Regions from separate parts of the Desulfofundulus thermocisternus DSM 10259 genome, predicted to be linked through region 1. Evidence: predicted binding sites of a transcription regulator. Region 1 holds the regulator's gene; the other holds the start of a gene.
What was found. Region 1 encodes LexA, which represses DNA repair genes until DNA is damaged. Its sites were predicted from a motif close to CNAACANNTGTTNG; they were not measured.

Region 1 (10,749 bases):
ACCGCTTGAGAAGCGCCCTCGAGAATTTTGCATTTTTATATAATCGTTTAAATAAAAAAGCCCAGCTGGAGCAGGATGATATTGATCGACTGGCCCGGAGAAGAGCGGTGGCAGCTACTGAAGAGACGGCCGAAGGGATGCCAAAGGGTTTGAATGAAGTTACCTTAAAACAGGTTTTGCTTTTACTTATAAAGGAAGAAGCATCCCTATCAGCTGAAGAGGTGGCCGCTGCCCTGGGCCTGGCCAGGGTAACAGCCCGCCGGTATCTGGAATATTTATACCAGCTTGGTAAAGTAACGGTGGAACTTCAATACGGTTCGGTGGGATACAGGGAGGTAAACGTTTTGAGTGATTCATTTGTCGAATTACAGAATCGGGTTATCCAGCGGGGTTTATGTACGGCCTGCGGTACTTGTGCAGGAATATGTATTGCAGGAGCTATTGGATGGGGCTATAAAGACAACGAACCACTACCGGAATTAATTGGTAGCTGTACAGGTTGCGGTTTATGCACAATTATATGTCCGGGAGAGGAGGTTAATATTCCCCTTTTAGAACAATTTGTTTTTGGGCGTGTGAGGGAAGAAAAAATTCCCGACCTTGGTGTGTACCGCTATGCGCGGGCTGGCTGTGCAGTCGACAGGGATATCAGGAAACATGGTGCTAGCGGAGGATTGGTCACGGCTCTGCTGATTTATGCTCTAGAAAAGGGGCTTGTTGATTGTGCTCTAGTGGCCGGATATCGGCCGGACCAGCCCTGGCGTACCGAGGCAAAGCTGGCAGTAACCCGCCAGCAACTCCTGGCCGCAGCCCAGAGTAAATACGCTTGTGTACCAGTAAGTGCCCTTTTAAACAGGGCTTATAAAGAAGGTTACCGTCGCTTAGCGGTAGTGGGCCTGCCGTGTCAGATCCACGGCTTGCGCAAGATGCAGTATCACGGTCAGCCTGCATATCTATCCCGGGCGGTGGTGTTAACAGTGGGGCTTTTCTGTGCTTCCCAGTTTTATTTTGAGGGTACTTACCACCTCCTGGTAGAACATTTAAAGGTGGAGAAGCTAGAAGATATTACTTCTTTGAACTACCGGGACGGTGATTGGCCGGGTCACCTGACGGTAGAACTCAAGGATGGGCGGAAGTTGCTTTTGGATCGCCATCAGTATATGTACCATCATCTCATGCCTGCATATAAACGGGATCGTTGTGAAATGTGTGTAGACTGGTCTGCGGAATTGGCAGATTTGTCAGTAGGGGATTACTGGAGGCCACGGGTGCGGGAAAAGCGAGATTTGGTGGGAGTATCTTCCTGTCTGGTACGTACTCCAGCGGGTGAAGAGTTGTTGGAGGGGGCGGAAAAAAGCGGTTATGTGGAAACAATTTCATTGAAAGCTGATTCTCTGGCTGCCGGGATAGGTTATGAATTAAAAAAGCATGCCGCCGCTTTCCGCTTAAGACAACGACGTCATTTTGGTTGGCCTGTACCGAATTATTACCTAGAAATCAACAGCAAGCCCTTTCCTCGGGAATTACACCTAGCTCCCGAAAGGGGGCAACAACTTTAAACAGTAGCTCCGATAAAGATCCTGAGTACAAAGATTTAATTGAACTCATACTCTGGGGGCGATATAATCGCCGTTATGCACCGTAGGAGATAAGAAAATTGCCGAAGGATTTACTAAGGAATCACTAAGCCTGGGTACCATTATCTTTATAACATTATTCTATTTAAAGGAGTGAGCCATGATGTTCCGGTGCGCAGAGTGTGGAATCTACGCTTGCTACACGGGCCAGACGGAGAAAATTCCGGAGCACTGCCCCATGAATACTGCAGGTAATGTTTTTGAGGAAGTCGATAGAGAATACCGGCAGGATCCGGTTGCAGCCAATCTGGCCCTTAACTCGGCCTTAACTGAGTCCGCCGGTTACCGCAGGTGGAGCAGGCTGGAAGAGATCATCCAGTTCAGCCGTATGGCCGGATTTACTAAATTGGGCCTGGCTTTCTGCGTCGGATTGCGCAGGGAAGCAGCACAGGTGACAAAGATATTCCAGCAAGCAGGATTTGTCGTTGCATCGGTAATGTGCAAAACCGGCTCCAAACCCAAGGAATTATTAGGTATACGCGAAGAGCAAAAGGTTCGCCCCGGTCAATTTGAACCTATGTGCAATCCCGTCGCCCAGGCCTACTTGTTAAACCGGGCCGGCACGGAGTTGAACGTTTTACTTGGTCTTTGCGTGGGCCACGACAGTTTATTTATCAAGTATTCGGCAGCACCGGTTACCGTTCTGGCGGTCAAGGATCGGGTGCTGGCCCATAACCCTCTGGGAGCTATCTATGCCGCCCATTATTATGCTCCGAAACTGGCAGCCTGTAAAAAGTCGGATTAAAAGGAAAGGGAAACGGGTTTAATTTAAAGTTTGCGCAGCAGGCCCACCACCTTGCCCAGAATAAGCGGGTTTTTTACTCTAATGGGTGACATGGCCTTGTTTTCCGGCTGCAGGCGAATATGGTCGTCTTCCCGGAAGAATCTTTTAACCGTGGCCTCATCCTCTACAAGAGCTACCACAATATCCCCGTTATCTGCGCTGGACTGGCGCCTTACCACCACCAGGTCTCCGTCAAGGATGCCGGCTTCAATCATGCTGTCGCCCCGGACAGTAAGCATGAAGAATTCACCCTCTCCGGTAAAACTGGCCGGCAGGGGAAAAACGTCCTCCTGGAATTCCACAGCCAGGATGGGTTCTCCCGCCGCCACTCTACCCAGCAGGGGAATCATCCGAATGGGTTGATTTACAGGCAAAGTGTGTTCCCGTAATTCCAATGCCCTGGGTTTGGTGGGGTCGCGCCTTATTAAACCTTTTTCCTCCAATCGCTTTAAATAATAATGTACTGTGGAACTGGATTTAAGTCCCGCTGCCTGACCTATTTCCCGCACCGAAGGTGGATATCCTTTATTATGTATACACTTTTTGATTATTTCTAAAATTATCTTTTCCCTGGGGGTGAGGTCGGTGTTCATGATGACCATTAACCTCCTTTTTTTTTGGATTATATCATAGAGCGAATAAGGAAAAAACAATTGTTCGGATTTTATTATTATATTTTATTTTTTAGAAGGGAATAGAAGATAAGCGTCGAAATAAACCTTTAAATTCTGGACCACGTAGAAGGTGAAGTGGTATGCCCAGGTTATCCGTAGCCATTATCGGGGGCAATGAGGATGGTTATTCCATTTACCGTATGCTGAAAGCCGTAAAGGATGTACAGATTTTGGGGGTAGCCGATCCCGATCTTTCATCTCCGGGGATAAAGGCTGCGGCCGCAGATGGGGTTTTTACCACTGCTGATTATGGAGAATTGTTGCGTTTACCCGGCATAGATGTTTTGATCGAGGCTACCGGAGATCCGGAGGTCCAGCTGCACCTGCACCGGGTAAAACCACGGGAAATGTCTATCATGGAGGCCCGGGCCCTGGATCTAATGCTGGCCGTTTTAAAAGAAAAGGAGAAGTTGCTGGAAGCACGGCGGGTGCAAGGTGAGCTGGCCGCCATCCTCGATTCGGTCCAGGAGGCCATTGAAGTGGCGGATTCCCGCGGGGTTATTAAGTACGTTAACCCGGCCTTTACCCGTATTACCGGTATCAGTGAGAAGGAAAGGATTGGTCAGAATATCTTCGAAGCTTCCCCCGACGGGGCCCTGGCCACGGTACTGCGCACTGGCCGTAGTGTGGTGGGACACCGTACCAAAGTGGGAGGGAGTAATGCGGAAGTAATTTCCAATGCTGCTCCCATTTTTGTGGATGGCAAGATGGAAGGAGCGGTGGTGGTTTTTCAGCACTTTACTGACGTTATGAATTTAATGGAACAACTGCGCCAGAGCACCAGTATTATTGAGAATCTCTCCGATAAATTCGGCCAGGTTACCACCAGCAAGTATACTTTTGCCGATATACTGGGGAATAGTGCTGAGCTACGCCGCTGTATCCAGGTGGCCGAAAGGGCAGCCCGTACAAATTCTACCGTCCTCCTGCTTGGAGAAAGTGGCACAGGGAAAGAGTTGTTCGCTCATGCAATCCATCATGCCAGCCCCCGCAGGGATAAGCCATTTATAAAAGTTAATTGTGCAGCCATCCCGGATAGTCTTTTAGAGAGCGAGTTTTTCGGTTACGCCAAAGGAGCCTTTACCGGGGCAGTTAAATCTAAAATTGGTAAATTTGAACTGGCCCATGGCGGAACTATTTTTCTCGATGAAATTGGTGACATGAATCTTAATTTACAGGGGAAACTGCTCCGGGTATTACAAGAAATGGAATTTGAACGGGTTGGTGGTACCCAGACCATTAAAGTTGATGTGCGGGTTATTGCGGCTACCAACCGTAATCTGCGGGAGTTAATCCGCCAGGGTAAGTTTAGAGAAGACCTGTACTATCGCTTAAATGTGGTTGAAATTACCATACCGCCTTTACGGGTAAGGAAAGAAGATTTACCTATTTTAATTAACCATTTAATTATTAAATTAAATAGAAAATTAGGTAAAAAAGTTAAAGGCTTATCCAAGGATGCCGAGGAGATTCTTTATAGTTATGATTGGCCGGGAAATATCCGGGAACTGGAAAATGTGTTTGAACGGATAATGGTAACTGTGGATGAGGAGATTTTTACCAAAAAACATTTTATTCAACATATAAATCAGTTTAAGGCCTGTCCAGAAAAAGATATAGAGCTTATTCCCATCGATCAGATGGAACAGCTACTGATTAAAAAAGCCATAGCAAAATATGGTACCAGTGTAGAAGGCAAACGACGGGCCGCTCAAGCATTGAATATTTCTCTGGCTACTCTTTATAACAAGTTAAAGAAAAGCAGGATTGAAGAATTTACCAATTGATAGGAGTTGGAATTTTTAGACTAATTCTAAATATAAGAAAATGTCTACCATTTTTACTTTAGAGATTTTAAGTGCCTCCAGCCATTCTTTATAATTTTTAGAAATAATAACTGGCGCCCTGTATGTTTATAAAGATTAGAAATTGCCTCCAGGTGCTATAATATCGCATTTTTGCTCATTTGTATGTTTTATTCTGATTTGGTATAAAAATTGCTCTTGTGAAATAGTTGCTTTAAATAATTGGAAGGAGGGAAAAACTTTTTGCGCTTTATAGACGCCGCTACCATCACTGCTACGGTAGCCGAACTGTGTCAGAAAGCAAACTATGAGCTGGGGGAAGATGTTTTAAGGGCATTTAATGAAGCTCTGGACCAGGAAATATCGTTAACAGGAAAAGATGTCCTGCAACAACTGCTGGAGAATGCCCGTATTGCCAGGGAAGAACAGGTCCCCATGTGTCAGGATACCGGTTTTGCCGTTGTATTTCTGGAAATTGGGCAAGAAGTAATGATTACCGGAGGGGACCTGTACGAAGCTGTTAACGAGGGAGTACGCCGGGGTTACCGGGATGGCTACCTGCGCAAATCTATTGTTGATCATCCCCTGCGCCGTAAAAATACAGGAGATAATACACCGGCTGTTATTCACACCCGTATTGTTCCCGGCGACAAACTCAGGATTGTTGTCGCGCCTAAAGGGGGCGGCAGCGAAAACATGAGTGGCCTGCGTATGCTTAAACCGGCTGAGGGAGTGGAGGGGGTTAAGAATTTTGTCATCGAGCAGGTTAGGGCAGCTGGACCCAATCCCTGTCCGCCAGTGGTGGTTGGTGTTGGGATCGGTGGTACCTTTGAAAAAGCTGCCCTGCTGGCCAAGGAAGCCCTTCTGCGTCCTTTAGGACAGTCCCATCCTGATGCTGAAGTTGCTGCTCTGGAGAAGGAGCTTTTGGAGGCTATCAATAACTTGGGTATCGGGCCTCAAGGATTGGGCGGCCGTATCACTGCTCTGGCAGTACACGTAGAAGTCTATCCATGTCATATAGCCAGCCTGCCGGTAGCCGTAAATATTAATTGCCATGCCAGTCGACATAAAGAAGCGGTACTTTAGCGAGTATTGTGTTTTGGGAGGTAGAAAGTTTTGCCCCAGATTAGGCTGACAACGCCCCTTACCGATGAGGTGGTAGAAAAGCTGCGTATTGGTCAGCGGGTTTTACTAAATGGTGTGCTCTACACGGCTCGGGACGCGGCTCACAAGAAAATGGTGGAACTGCTGGACCGGGGAGAAAAATTACCCATCCCCCTGGAAGGACAGGTTATTTATTACGTGGGACCTTCGCCAGCTAAACCTGGCCGGGTGATTGGTTCTGCCGGGCCAACCACCAGTGGCCGGATGGATCCCTATGCACCGCGGTTAATTGCCCTGGGTTTAAAAGGTATGATAGGTAAGGGAAAACGTTCTCCAGAAGTAATTAAAGCTATGAAACAGTACAAGGCTGTTTATTTCGCTGCTGTGGGTGGTGCAGCGGCATTGCTGGCCCGGGCGATCAAATCGTGTCGTGTTGTAGCCTATCCGGAGCTGGGACCGGAGGCTATCCACGAATTAATAGTAGAGGATTTTCCGGTAATTGTGGTAAATGATGTTCTAGGTGCTGACCTGTATGATGAGGGTGTAAAGATCTATGCCGGCCGGTAACGGCTGGTGATAAAGGGGGAAATGCTGTGAAACTTTATGAATACATGGGTAAAGAGCTTTTTAATCGGTATGGTTTGACCATACCACGGGGTAAAATGGTTGCCTCGCCAGAGGAAGCAGCAGCAGTAGCGGCGGAAATTGGGGCACCGGTGGTAATTAAGTCTCAGGTGCTATCGGGTAAGCGAGGTAAAGGGGGCGGGATAAAGTTCGCCGATACACCTGAAGAGGCCCGCGAGGCTGCTGCCCAGGTTCTGGGTATGACTGTCCAGGGATTAAAGGTAGAAATGATCCTGGTGGAAGAAAAACTGGCTATTGATCACGAGTTTTATGTAGCCATTACCGTGGATGGAGCGGCCAAAGCGCCCGTTTTAATAGCTTCTGCCCAGGGTGGTATGGATATAGAAGAGGTTCCCGACGAATTTATTGTCAAGGAACATCTGGATGTTTGCCTGGGCATCCAGCCATATTTGTGCCGGGAAGTATGCCGCCGGTTGGGTATAACCGGTGCTGTGGCTAAAGAATTCAGCCGGTTATTGCCAATCCTTTACCGTATTTTCCGGGAAAAGGATGCCGAGCTGGTGGAGATTAACCCGCTGGTTTTAAGCGGTGAGAAGTTAATAGCTGCCGATGCAAAGGTTACCATCGACGATGAGGCTCTTTACCGGCAAAAGGATTTGCCAGTGGTTGATGACCGTACTGAAGCCGAGCGGCAGGCCCACGCCCTGGGACTTTCTTATGTTCAGCTGGATGGGAATATAGCTGTGATGGCAAATGGCGCAGGTATTACCATGGGTACTCTGGATATTATCCAGCATTATGGTGGTGCTCCTGCCAATTTCCTGGATGCCGGTGGTGGCACCGGAATGGAGGCTACCGCTAAAGCCCTGGAAATTCTCCTGTCCACCAATCCCAGGGTGATATTTATCAATATATTTGGGGGTATTACCCGCTGTGACGATGTGGCCAGGGCTCTGGTAAAGGTGAAGCAGGAGAAAGGAATCAATGTTCCAGTAGTTATTCGACTGGTTGGTACCAACGAAGAAGAAGGTGTGCGTCTACTCAGGGAACACGGCATTGAAGCTTATAAAGTTATGCATGAGGCTGCGGCCAAGGCTGTAGAACTGGCCAGAGCCCAGAACTGAAGAATACCTCCGAGAAGGAAGGAGCGGTCAGGAGTGGCCATTATAGTTGGTGAAAAAACCAATGTTCTGGTTCAAGGGATTACAGGTAACCAGGGTACGTTTCATACCAAACAGATGCTGGCCTATGGAACCCGGATTGTTGCTGGGGTTTCACCGGGTAAGGGTGGCCAGACAGTGGAAGGAGTTCCTGTGTATGATACCGTGGCTGCAGCCATGGAAAACCACCAGATCGATGCTTCCGTGCTTTTCATTCCGGCGCCCTTTGCCAAAGATGCTGCTTTTGAGGCCATTGCTGCGGGAATACGAGTAGTAGTTATTATAACCGAGCATATACCTGTTCATGATGAAATGGAGATCATTGCTTTTGCCCGGCGGCGGGGCACAATAATAATTGGCCCCAATACCTTTGGGATTGTTTCTTCGGGAAGGTGTAAGATTGGCATTCCGCCCAACCAGTTTTTTGTGCCGGGTCACATTGGTGTAGTAGCGCGCAGCGGTACCTTGACTTATGAGATTGTTGCCAATCTAACAGCCAGCGGCTTGGGACAATCAACGGTAGTTGGCCTGGGTGGCGACCGGGTTGTTGGTTTATCCTTTGTGGATGTGCTGGAGAAATTTGAAAAGGACCCGGAGACCAGAGCCGTGGTGCTGGTTGGTGAAATTGGAGGTAATGCGGAAGAAGAGGCTGCCCTGTTTATTAAGAAAATGACCAAACCTGTTGTAGCTTATATTGCTGGAAAGAGCGCACCGCCCGGTAAACGCATGGGCCATGCCGGGGCGATCATTGAACGGGGAAAAGGCACTTTTGAGGGCAAGGTTAAGGCACTTACGGCTGCCGGTGCCCGGGTAGCTACTCTGCCATTTGAGGTTCCGGAGTTAATTAAGGAAGCTCTGGGTTGAGCTTTTAGGGAGGGAGATGGATGTTCGAAAAAGAAAAATTGGAAAGCATCCGGGCAGCGACCAGGGAGTACCAGGAGCGGCTGGAAGCTCAGGTAAAAAAGAGACCGGAGAGACAGGCGAGCTTTGCTACTGATTCGGGCATTGAAATAAAGACCCTGTATACTCCGGAGGATATAGCTGATCTTGATTACGAGCGGGATCTCGGTTTTCCTGGTTCATACCCTTTTACCCGCGGAGTACAGCCCAACATGTACCGGGGTCGTCTGTGGACCATGCGTCAGTACGCTGGTTTTGGTACAGCCGAGGAAACCAATGCCCGTTTCCGTTATTTGTTGGAGCAGGGGCAGACCGGCTTGAGCGTGGCTTTTGACCTTCCCACCCAAATTGGTTATGATTCGGATCATCCCCTGGCCCGGGGCGAGGTGGGCAAGGTAGGGGTAGCTATTGATTCCCTGGAGGATATGGAAACCCTGTTCGAGGGAATTCCCCTGGACAAAGTGAGCACCTCCATGACCATTAATTCCCCGGCTGCCATCCTGCTGGCCATGTATATAGCTGTGGCAGAAAAGCAGGGTGTTACACCTGATAAGCTCAATGGGACCATACAAAATGATATCTTGAAAGAATACATTGCCAGGGGAACTTATATTTTCCCGCCGGGTCCATCCATGCGCCTGATTACTGATATCTTTGCCTATTGTTCCAAGAATGTTCCCAGCTGGAATACCATCAGCATCAGCGGCTACCATATCCGGGAGGCCGGTTCCACGGCGGTGCAGGAGGTAGCCTTTACCCTGGCCGATGGCATTGCCTATGTCCAGGCGGCTATTGATGCCGGGTTAAATGTGGACGATTTTGCTCCCCGCCTGTCTTTCTTCTTTAACGCTCACTTGAACTTTTTCGAGGAAATTGCCAAGTTCCGGGCCGCCAGGCGACTCTGGGCCAAGATCATGAAGGAACGGTTTGGGGCCAAGAATCCTCGCTCCTGGATGTTGCGCTTCCATACTCAAACGGCGGGTTGCAGCCTGACGGCTCAACAACCGATGGTAAATATTATGCGGACGGCTTTTGAAGCCTTGAGCGCAGTGCTGGGAGGTACCCAGTCCCTGCACACCAACTCTTACGACGAAGCTCTGGCCCTGCCCAGCGATGAGTCGGTGCTTATAGCTTTGCGGACGCAGCAGGTAATAGGATACGAGATTGGTGTTACCGATACGGTGGATCCTCTGGGCGGCTCGTACTATATTGAAAGCCTGACCAATGAAATTGAAGAAAAGGCCATGGCCTACATTAAAAAGATAGATGAGCTGGGTGGTGCTCCCGAGGCCATCGAGTTTATGCAAAAAGAAATTAAGGATAGTGCTTATCGCTATCAAATGGATATAGAAAGCGGTAAAAAGGTAGTTATTGGCATTAACAAGTTCCAGATGGAATACGAAAAGCCCAAGAATCTGTTAAAGGTTGATCCGGCAGTGGCAGAACGCCAGACGGCCAAGCTGCGGGCATTGAAGGCGCGCCGGGACAACCAGAAGGTTAAAAAGGTATTAAGCAACCTGCGGGAAGCGGCATCTACCAAGGAAAACTTGATGCCCCTATTCATTGATGCCGTGAAAGCTTATGCTACTCTGGGAGAAATTTGCGATACACTGCGGGAAGTTTTTGGAGAATATCGCCAGCAAATTGTCTTTTAAGGTAAGGAGGGAAAAACAGGATGAGTGAACGGCCCATTCGGGTCCTGGTGGCCAAGCCGGGCCTTGACGGCCATGACCGGGGAGCTAAAGTTATAGCACAGGCTCTGCGGGATGCCGGAATGGAAGTTATATATACCGGTTTGCGACAGACTCCCGAGCAAATTGTAGAAGCGGCACTCCAGGAGGACGTGCAGGTAGTAGGTTTGAGTATTCTCTCGGGGGCGCACATGCACCTGTTCCCGGCCGTTGTGGAAGGTTTGCGGGCTCAGGGAGCTGATGACATACTGGTAGTGGGCGGGGGCATTATTCCCGATGAGGATATCCCTCTTTTAAAGGAAGCGGGAATTGCGGAAATTTTTGGCCCCGGTACTCCCACCACGGAAATAATTCGTTTTATACGGGAAGAGGTGGCTAAAAGATTCCCCAAAGGGAGGGAAAACGATGG
Region 2 (10,749 bases), on a different contig from region 1:
AATTCATGATCCCTGTGCCGGCCCAAACCCCGAACTGGTGGGGGCTCAAACCCACCAGCGTACCCACCACGGGGAAAACGAAGAGGCTGATCAGGCCGAAGAAAAGGATGGTGGCAATGGAGTAGACCACGTCGGTATTCTTGGCCCGTACCGCCGGGGCGGTGGCCAGAATGGCCGAAACACCACACACTGCCGTACCGGCCGCCAGGGTGGTTGCCCCGGACGGATCCATACCTACCTTTCTGCCCAGCCAGACGGTAAACACCAGCATCAAAATGATAAAACCCACAATAATGATTACCGCTGTACTGCCGAGCCTGGCCACATCTGTAATACTGTAAAGCGAACCCAGGAAAATAACGCCTATCTTGATAAAAAGGCTGGAAGTCCGGATCCCTGCCTCCGCCCAGCGGGGTATGCCCAGGAGATTGCCCACCAGCATTCCCAGGATAATGGAAATAAGAATATGGTTTAGGTGAAGAATATCAATAAAGACCCTTCTGGTCACAGGGCTGGCCGCAAGAAGATTCTCCAGCCCCGGCCACCAGGGTAATCCCAGATCGCTTCCCCCCCGGGCCAGAAAGGCAATCAAAAACATGAGGAAAATCCCCGGGAATATTTTAATCAATACAGACACCTTCAATAACCTGGCCTCCAAGAAAAATTATCTGAAGTAAAATTTTATCAGAAAAATGCCGATTTAGAAAGCCCTGTGGCCGGTGCATTAAAAGAAAAACCCCGGGAACTGTTTTTTTGAAAGGCAGCACGGGAAATCCATAAAAAAGTACCCTGTCCCCAAAAGGACAGGGTCAGCTTTTTACCAGCTGGTTAATTAAATGTTAGCCCAGTAATGACCAAAGACAAGCACCGAGAGAATGTAGCCCAGGGGCACGTTGACGGCCACACCCAGGGTAAATGCAGCCAGGGGCTTCCAGCCAAAGGCGGTCAGTTCCCGGAAGCGGGTGGTAAAACCAATCGACAGGAAAGTAAATACGAAGGTCCAGGTGCGCAAAGTCTTAATGGGTCCGATAACTTCCGGGGTAAGCACATTCTTAAAGTCTGCCGGTGAAAACTGCATGGCCACAAAGGTCATGATGAGAGAGGCCAGGAAAAATCCGATGACAAATTTCGGGAAGCGCCACCATACCTCCATGGCATTGACCCTTTCACCCTGGCCGGCAGCATTGCGCTCCCAGATCGTGCACGCGATGATGGCCATGATCAGCGACCACAGGCCAATCCATATATCCCGGCCGACCACCTTCATGAGGGTAAAGGAGCGGATGGCCGCTTCATCGCCAATGGCTGCTGCTGCCGCAAAACCGGCTGCATCGGCAAACTCAGAAGTACCGATCCAGGCCCCGGCAATACCGGGCGGCATACCCATGGCCTTGGCCACCAGGGGAAGAACAATGATCATGATAATCGCCCAGATAACCACCAGAGAAATGCCAATGGAAACATGTTCCTTTTTGGCCTTTACCGCCCCACCCAGGGCAATGCAGGCCGAAACGCCGCAGATGGAACCGCCGGCAGCCAGGGTGGCCCCGAAGCGTCTGTCCAGCCCGAATAACCGGGTAGCGGCAAAGAAGATGGTCAGGAAAGTTACTACCGCCACAACAGTAGCCTGCAGGAAAGCTATCGGCCCGGCCTGGATAATCAGGGTAAAGGGCAGTGTGGCTCCCAGCAATACAATACCGGTCTTAACGTAAAACTCCGTGCGGAAGGTGGTATCCAGCCACTTGGGCAACTTGAAGGCATTACTGACAATCATCCCCAGCAAAAGGGCCAGAAGGGGCGGCTCCAGGTTCAGGTCAATGGCTGTTTTCCAGGAACCTGCGACCAGGATAATTATTGAAACAATAAACAAGATGGTAAAGCCGGGAATGAACTCCCCCGCCTTAAAGCCCATAACTGTACTGCTTATGGTAAAAATAGCGATAAAAAGGACATAAAGACCGACATACCAGGTCCAGGTAGCAGCAAAATGGTCGAGGACTTCACTAAAATTCACCCAGGTGGGTGGCGCCACAGCTATAGGCTTTATTGAACTTCCGGCATAAAAGAGAATCAGGGCGACCAGTACAATGCCCAAACCCATCCAGATGGCCCAGTAATCTTCTTTTTTCCAGAGTTCAGACCACCCGCGGGACTGCGGTACTACGGGCATACCTGCACCGGCTTTCATTTCTGCAGTCCGGGCATGTTCACTCAAAATATTTCCCTCCCCAAACGTACTTAATCCTGCCTTCAAGAGTTCAAAACTGTGACTTTGAAACTGTTATTGCCTCTCTTCCCTGCTGTTTCCCGCTTATAACACCTCCATGCTCACAATCTTATGTGCTACATTAGTTAAACTTATCTTAGTGCACCTCCAACCTGAGAATCAACGGCTGCAGGCCATCATGAACCAAATGAGCAGCGAGAAGATATTTTTAATTCATCCTGATGAACTTTTTGATTCATCTGAAACCAGTTTTAAAAGCAGCATTAAATTCTAAACCCAAAAGATTCCCGCAGGAATTAAAGTGTCACCGCCGTAATTTTTTTATGGAAGGTGACATTTAGTGAGGCAAAAACGAACCTGGCTATGGATATTCTGGCTTATTATGTTTTTGTTGCCACTACCGCTTCTGCTTTACACCGGTTACAACTTACCACGCCAGCTGGGCCGGATCGATGATCAGCTGGAACGCCAGATTAAATACCAGGAAATAGCGCTGGACATTTACCATTTGACCGGTGCGGGGCAGGAATATATTCTTTACGGCGATCCCCAGTCACTGAACGACTTCCGTCACTACGGCATGGAAACGGCCAAAAAAGAACTGGAACTCTATAATCTGGTAGAGCAATCCAGAAAACAGGACGTGGCCGATTTAATAACCATGACCAGGGCTTACACTTCTTTCATGGAAAATGAGGTGATGTCCCGGGATTTATCCCGGCAGGAAACCAGCCGGGAACTTTTGCAGTGGCAGCACCGCGAACTCAGCCGGCAGCTTACCGACCGGGCAGCTTCCCTGGCCGGTGAAGGCTGGGAGCACACCAGAACCCTTTTGGAACTCACCGTCAACGTACTGCAGAAAGAAAGCCTGCTGATATTTTTCCTTTCCCTTTTTTCTATGGGAGCAGTTCTGTATGCCGGTGCAGCAGCCTGGCCCCTGGCGGCATGGTACACCTGCCTGCAGGACCTGGTAAGGGGCTCTTCCAGGGCTGTAATTTTTGTGGACCGCAAGGAGAAAGTACAGTATCTTAATCCGGCCGCGGAAAAACTTTTCAACCTTCCCCGGGAAATGGCGGCCGGTAAAAATCTGGGGGACATCCTGACCCTGTACCCCCACCTGCAAAGGGTGGTACAACCGGTTTATCTGGCCCTGTTGCAGGGTGAAAAGACGGCGGACTGCTCGTTGAGCTATACCCGGGAGGGAAACCGGCAGCTCCTGACTGTGGACTGCACCCCTGTTAACCTCTTCGGCAGAACAGCCGGTGCCGTGCTTACCGCCCGGCAGACACCCGGCCCCCGGGGCAGCACCATATTGCTGGAAACCATCGAAAGGGAAAGAAAACACCTTTCTATCGAAATACACGACTGGATTGGCCGGTACCTTTCCAGCATTATTCACGGTCTGGACTATGTGCTGCAGGCGTACGTTGAAAAGCTCCCGGAAGAAGTGCAGGAGAACCTTTGCCTGCTGCGTACCCAGTGCCAGAACGCAGCCATCGATATGAGGAGCATTATGAACGACATCCACCCCTACCTGATCGAAAAGGTGGGGCTGATCCCGGCTCTGGAATCCTACAGCGCCAATTTCGAACGTCTGCATAACCGCAAGGTTTATATTTTCTACCGCCAGCGTTCCCTGCGCCTGGGCCGGGACAGGGAAATCTTTATCTACCGCATCATTCAGGAAGCCCTGACCAATGTGGCCAGGCATTCTACAGCCACGGAAGTAGACATTCATTTTCACGAAACGGGCGATGCCCTGCAGATAGAGATCCTGGATAACGGGGGAGTAAGGGAAGAAGAACCCGTGCCGGGGAAAGGTCTGTGGGGGATGAAGGAAAGAGCCAGGTATATCGGCGGGGATCTGACGTACGGCTTTATGGATGGAGGATTCTGCGTGACCCTGACCGTACCACTTACTGAAGAGGTGAAGGGCAGTGAAGAAAATCGGGATCATGCTGGTGGAGGACCATAATGTTTTTCGCGAGGGCTTAAAAAAACTGATTGACATGGAAGAAAACATGCAGGTGGTAGCCGAAGCAGACTCCTGCACCACGGCACTGCAGAATATTAATGCTGACGTCGATATAATCCTGCTGGATATCGGCCTGCCGGACGGTGACGGCCTGGAAATTTGCACCCGCATGATCCAGACCCACCCTCACGTAAAATTTATCGCCCTGACAACTTACGATGACGTTACCTTCGTCCGCAAGGCCATGGAAAAAAACGTGCACGGGTTTGTACCCAAATATGCCTTTTTTGAGGAAATCCGCTCCGCCATCAACATGGTCTACAAGGGCGGGACCTATATTTACCCGGGGTTACAGGCGGAATTGCTGTTGAAACCCGACAGCCCCGTACTGACGGAGCAGGAAACCAGCATTCTCCAGCTCATTGCCCGGGGTAAAGACCAGAAAGAAGTAGCAGCCAGGCTTTACATCAGCCTGTCCACCCTGCGCCGTCGCATCCGCGGCATCTGTACCAAGCTGGGAGTAAAAACGCTGGAGGAAGCCCTGGCTGCGGCTGCCCGCCGGGGACTGGTAAGGTAGCAGCGCTGCCGGGGAAGAAAAGGACCGCAGTTAAGAAACTGACGCTGGTGGTGGCTTGAATGAAAAAACCCCTGACGATAAACAGCGCCTGGCTGATGTTTATCATGCTTTTTTTTCTGTCCATTATAACCATGCTCTTTGTGGTGGAATTCCGCTTCCTGAAGGGCATCATGAACGATTACGAAGAAACTATCCGCCAGGTGGCCATCAATAAAACCAGCTTTTTCCTCAACAACCTGCAGGGGATCGCTGAAGGAGCCGCCCAAAAAGTTGACGGCCATTCTGACAGGAACGCCGCTTTAAAAGAGCTGCCCCTTTTTGATCATCGTATCACCGGTGCGTATATTCTGGACGCTTCAGGGCGGGTAAAAAACCGGACAGGATCGCTGACCGGGGACCTGCCGCTGCCCAAATCCCGGTTACCCCGGCAGGGGTCCCTTATTCTTGGCGTACACACCGGTAATAACGGCCAGATGGTGGTCACCGTGGTCACCCCGCTGGAAAAAGACTGGCTGGCCCTGGATTTCAGCATCATGGAATTCCAGCAGGAGCTTACCCAGGAATTTCTGGATAACACCTGCAAGGTGGCTGTTTTTGCCGGCAAGGAAACTCCCGTGGCCTGGCCTTTTGAAAGGGAATTATTAGATCAGTTCAGCGGCCGGGAAGAAAAATTCTATGCCGGCCAGCTGACGTACGATGTTAGTTCCGTAACTGTAGGTGACCCTCCCTGGCAGCTGTATTTCTTCCTGCGGGAGAATAACTTCGATGCTTACCGCATCATTACCATCATGCTTTTGTTATTTGCCCTTTACTGCTGTCTTTATCAGTTTCTGGTGGAACTGTGGGGTGTCAACAGCGCCCGGACCTACTTTGAAAACATCGACTTTAATATTTTCAACCATGTACACGAAGGTGTAATTATTTCCAATAACGCCGGGCGGATACTTTTTGCCAATCAGGCGGCCCACGATATTTTCAGCGCCAAGGGTCCCCTGAAGGGAGCAAAATTGAGGGAGGTACTGGGGCATATCGGGGACACCCCGGGTGAAAAAAATCGCTACGGTACCCTGACCCTGAAAACCGCCGACCGGCTTCTGGAAGCCATCCATTCGCCAATTGTGAAAAAGGGCAAGGTACTGGGGGCGGTAACGGTAATAGGTACCGGGGGGCGGGAGGAAGAAACCTGCGGCCGCGTCCTCTGCCGCCTCATGGAAGCCCTGCCGCAGGGAGCAATTTACGTGGACCGCAACCACCGGGTAATCCAGGCCAATCTCATGGCCCGCTGTTACCTGGGCAGCATGGAGACGGGCATCAGCATAGACGCGGTGGATCCCGAGCTGGCCGGATTTATTTACCGGAATATGGGTTCCCGATCCGTGAAAAGGGTCCACCTGAACTCCCGCAACCTGAACGGGGAAGTGATTTTCGTCTACGACGAGGAAGGGATATACGCCGGAACGCTGGTATTGCTGGAGGCTCCGGGACAGGAGGTCTATCCGGCCTCCACGCCGGAGCAGGCGGGAGCCAAAACCGGGTAGCTGGAACGCAAGACGGCTAATGGTTCCTCAAGGAACGCTGCGCGGAGGGCCGGGTATAAAAATGGCTCTACCGCACCCAATTGGTGAACAGGAGGTTATGGTTTTATGGTAAACTACCGGGTTACGGTAATACTGAAACTTCTGGAGGGAAACTTGCCGCTGGAGAAAATCCAGGGCCCGGTCCGGCCGGAAGACGTGCGCCAGCTGGGCGACTTCCTGAAGGAACGGCTGGAGCGGGTGGCCTCCATGATGGAGCTTTTACGGGAGAAGGGCTTCTGCTGCCGGGGCACCCGGAAGGCCGTCATCCTGGAAGGGTGCAGCCTGGAGGCGTACCAGGTTAAGGAACTGCTGCAGGATCACGGCTTCAAACCCCATGAATATGAAATAAAGCTGGAATACACCCGCCAGTGGGGAATAATGTAGAAAAGGCGATCCGGAAGTAAGCACGAAGACCGCCGGTCCGGCTTTTGCTTACCGGGGCCGGAAAAACCCGCAGGCAGGGTACTCCGGGTTGCCCCGGGCAAGAGCCGCCCGCAGACCTTCCCGGCCGGCCATCTTCAAAATATCCAGGGCGTGAATTTTAAGGGGCACGCGCTTTTCCAGGGTACGGTAGCAGCGGATACCGGCCACACAACCGGGAAGACTCTTCCAGCGGCCCTGAATTTCCACCAGGAAGCAACATTCCCCGCAGGTATGAGTGGCCTTCTCCCGCACTTCCGGCAGTATGACCCGGTGGCTCCATATTTTGCTGCCTTCCCTCATGCCTCCTCACCCCCCGTTTTACCTGTCCCGGGGCATTTTCATTAGAAAAGACGGCGCCGTATCCGGCGGCTCCGCAGCATAAAACACCCCTGCCCGGGTGAGGGATACGGCCCGGAAGATGGCCTTTTCCCCGTACCGCTTCTTGATGCTGTCGCAGGCCTGTTCCGCCCTTTGTCGTTTTTCCCTTTCGCCAAAAAGGGTGAGCTGTTCCGGCAGGCGGGCCGCCAGGCCCCCCAGGGCAAGCCCCACCAGGCGCACCGGCCACCGGGGGGACCAGTGCCGTTCCAGCAAGTCCATGGCGGCCCGGTGAATATCTTCAGCCAGGCTGGTGTAACAGGGCAGGGTTTTCCGCCGGGACAGCCAGTTAAAGTGGCTATCCTTCAGGGACAGGATTACCGTTTTGCCCGCATATCCCCCCGCCCGGGCCCGCCGGGCCACCCGGTCGGCCAGTTCCCACAGCACCACCCGGATCTCCTCACCCCGGTAATCCCGGGGGAGGGTGATTTGCTGCCCGATGCTCTTCACCTGCTTCAAGCTGCCGGGATCCACGGGGCTGTGGTCGATACCCCGGGCAAAGAGCCACAGGGTTTCCCCGTAGACACCGAAACGTCTTTTAAGGATGTCCACCGGGAAACAGGCCAGGTCGCCAATGGTATGGATATTCAGCTTTCTCAGATGCTCCTCGTAACGGGGGCCCACGCCGAAAAGTTCCCTTACCGGCAGGGGCCACAGGCGCCGGGGAACATCCTCGGGGGTAAGCACGGTAAGGCCATCGGGTTTTTGCAGCTCCGCCGCCATTTTGGCCAGGAGCTTGTTGGGGCCGATCCCCACGCTGCAGGTAATACCCACCTCCCGGCGGATGCGCTCCTTTAACTGCCGGGCGATTTCCACCGGAGAACCCAGAAGTTTATAGCAGCCGGTGACATCCAGGAAGGCTTCATCAATGGAAAAGGGCTCCACCAGGGGGGTGAAGTCGTGCAGGATGCGCAGGATACGGGCGGAAAAGTCAACATAGAGTTCGTGCTGCGGCTTGATGAAAATTCCCCCGGGGCAGGCCAGGCGGGCCTCGGCCACCGTCAGGCCGGTCTTCACCCCTCTGGCCCGGGCTTCATAGCTGGCCGCCAGGACCACACCGTGGCGCCTGGCCGGGTCCCCGGCCACAATTACCGGCCTGCCCCGCAAAGCCGGATCCAGGGCCTGGTGGACGCTGGCAAAAAAGGCATTCATATCTACCAGCATAATGGCCCGGGACATAATTAAACCCCCTGCCTTCAAACAGGTGTTCCAGCTTAATTTTAACTGGAACACCTGTTCTGGGCAAGGGGTAAATTTTTCCGGCAGTGCTGAACCTCCCTTTTCCCCGGGCCCGGACCGTGGCAGTTACCCGGCCAGGGAAAGCCGGTGGAGCAGGGGGAAGGGATCGACCAGGTGTTTTTTCAACCAGCCGGATGCCTCTCCCAGCCCCAGGGCCACGCCCATTAATTCGGTAAAATAAAACACAGGGATGTCTTCGTCAGCCGGACGGCGCATCTCCAGGTTATTCTGGCACAGGGGACAGGCAGTAACCAGGGCGCCGGCCCCGGCTTCCCGGGCGGCGGACAAAATCCGGGCCACCAGTTTTCCCACCACCTCCGGCCGGGTCAGGGAAAGCCCGGCCCCACAGCAGGTGGTCTTATAGCACCAGGGAACCGGCTCCGCCCCCAGGGCGGCAGCCAGCTCATCCAGGGAAGCGGGGTCCTCGGCCCGGTCAAAGGGGCGTACTTCCGGGGGACGTACCAGCAGGCACCCGTAATAGCAGGCCACCTTCAGGCCGGCCAGGGGCCTGCGCACGGCCCGGGTCACTTCAGCATAACCCACCCGGTCCTTTACTATCTCCAGAAAGGAATAAATACGGACCTGCCCTGTATAGGAAAAACCGGCCAGCCTCTCCGCCCGGACCCTTTCGCCGGCATCATGCCTCATCTGGTAGTCGGCCCTGGACAGGCGAGTGTAACAGGCCGAACAGGGCACCACCAGGTCCCGCCCCTGCTCCTGGGCCAGGGCGATGTTGTGGGCCGCCAGGCCCAGGGCCAGATCCCTGTTAATCGCGTGGGCCGAGGAGGAACCGCAGCAGGTCCAGCCGGGCAGCTCCACCAGCTCCATTCCCAGGGCCCCGGCCACCGCCCGGGTGGAAAGGTTGTATTCCACCCCGGTGGCCTCCAGGGAACAACCGGGATAATAACTGTATTTCATGGCCATGCACCTCTTCCCGGTAAGGTTTGACCGCTTCGGTTTGCTTTACGGTGCCGTTACCATTTACCCCCGCCCGCCGGCCAGCTCAAAAATCCGGCGCACCGCCGGGTCCTTTTTGAGGCGCGGCACCAGGGGCAGCTTGCCCCGCCGGAACAGCTGCCAGCCCAGCTTGGCATCCGCCAAAAGGCCGCCGGTCTTCAGCCTGTACTTCAGCATCAACATGGTTTCCTGCACCCGGCCGGTTGACCGGATTTCGTTTAAAAACAGGTTGTGAAACAGGGGGCTGATTTCACCGTCCGGCACAATGCCGCGGGCAACGGCCATTTGCTTTAATGTATCCATCACTTCGGCCATACGGATGCCGTTGGGGCAGCGCAGGCCGCAGGTTTCACAGGATGTACAGAGCCAGATGGTCCTGCTCTTCAATACCGCCTCCCGGGCGCCGTATTGAATGAGGCGCATAATTTCATTGGGGGTATAGTCACCCTCACGGGTGGGGTAACAACCGGAGGCACATTTCTGACACTGAAAGCAGAGCTCCAGGGGCTGGCCGCTCAAGCGGGCCACTTCTTCCCTGAAGGCCGCATCCACCGTTACCTTTCCGGCCGGAAGGTAAAGAGTGGCCGTGGCCATAAAATATTCACCTCGCATCAATTGCTGTACCGCGGCCGGCCTTACCGGGGTTCCAGCTCGTCCTCCCGGTAGGTGGCCAGGGGAGGCAGCTCATCCACGCTGGCACCGGGCACGTAGGAAAAGAGACCCTGCAGCTTTTCCCCGATGGTGCGGAAAAGAAGGGTCAGGGGAATCCTGCTGGGGCAACCGCTCTCACACTGGCCGCAGCCCACGCAGCTGACCCCCATGTGATGCATGCGCGTTAAATGATACAGCAGGGTGTCGGCGGGCAATTCCAGCCCGCCCCGGATTGCCGCCCGGTGCAGGTACCATGACGGTTCATGTTCAAAGAGGTTGCTGTCGAAAACGCATTCCCGGCAGACACAGAGGGGACAGACCTCCCGGCAGTTGTGGCAGCCCAGGCAGGGGGCCAGTTCATCCAGCAGCCGGTTGATATCCGCAGTGCGGGAGGCGAAGTCCCGGCACATTTCCTGCCCCAGTTCCCGGCGCTCTTTCCGCAGGGATTCTACCAGAGATTGCCTGGCTGCCGGTAATGCCTGCGGAACCAGGACGCCGCTGCCGTCAAGGAGGGCATCCAGGTCGAGCTGCCCCTCATCCCAGGAAAGATAGAGTTCCCGGCCGGTATCGCAGCCCACCCAGTGCAGGGTTAAAGGTAACCCTGACGGGGATATGGCTTCACAAATGCTGCAGGCAGTTCTGATTTTTGCCCCGTTTAAGGCCGTTTTGCCGGAGCCGGCCGCCTGCGCCAGCCAGGCGCCGGTATCCAGGCCCTCCTGCGCCAGCCGGTAATAATCGGCCGGTTCAA

Region 2: dinB (DNA polymerase IV) is a predicted target of LexA. The motif match lies at 8,352-8,365, and genes of this name have one in related genera.

Annotation. Positions count from the first base shown of each region.
Region 1 is NZ_JMLG01000006.1:15,643-26,391, reverse strand. Features, by position in the region: gene BR83_RS0106835 (Coenzyme F420 hydrogenase/dehydrogenase, beta subunit C-terminal domain) at 1-1,559, shown strand, start outside; gene BR83_RS0106830 (DUF1847 domain-containing protein) at 1,741-2,382, shown strand; gene lexA (transcriptional repressor LexA) at 2,406-3,014, opposite strand; gene BR83_RS0106820 (sigma 54-interacting transcriptional regulator) at 3,176-4,882, shown strand; gene BR83_RS0106815 (fumarate hydratase) at 5,144-5,986, shown strand; gene BR83_RS0106810 (Fe-S-containing hydro-lyase) at 6,017-6,571, shown strand; gene sucC (ADP-forming succinate--CoA ligase subunit beta) at 6,598-7,713, shown strand; gene sucD (succinate--CoA ligase subunit alpha) at 7,747-8,613, shown strand; gene BR83_RS0106795 (acyl-CoA mutase large subunit family protein) at 8,634-10,304, shown strand; gene BR83_RS15265 (cobalamin B12-binding domain-containing protein) at 10,325-10,749, shown strand, end outside; gene mce (methylmalonyl-CoA epimerase) at 10,746-10,749, shown strand, end outside.
Region 2 is NZ_JMLG01000004.1:95,126-105,874, reverse strand. Features, by position in the region: gene BR83_RS0105545 (YeiH family protein) at 1-598, opposite strand, end outside; gene BR83_RS0105535 (YeiH family protein) at 833-2,188, opposite strand; gene BR83_RS0105525 (sensor histidine kinase) at 2,568-4,202, shown strand; gene BR83_RS0105520 (response regulator transcription factor) at 4,165-4,779, shown strand; gene BR83_RS15145 (PAS domain-containing protein) at 4,839-6,317, shown strand; gene BR83_RS0105510 (hypothetical protein) at 6,423-6,740, shown strand; gene BR83_RS0105505 (hypothetical protein) at 6,789-7,079, opposite strand; gene dinB (DNA polymerase IV) at 7,098-8,333, opposite strand; gene BR83_RS0105495 (CoB--CoM heterodisulfide reductase iron-sulfur subunit B family protein) at 8,460-9,311, opposite strand; gene BR83_RS0105490 (4Fe-4S dicluster domain-containing protein) at 9,375-9,944, opposite strand; gene BR83_RS0105485 (4Fe-4S dicluster domain-containing protein) at 9,986-10,749, opposite strand, start outside.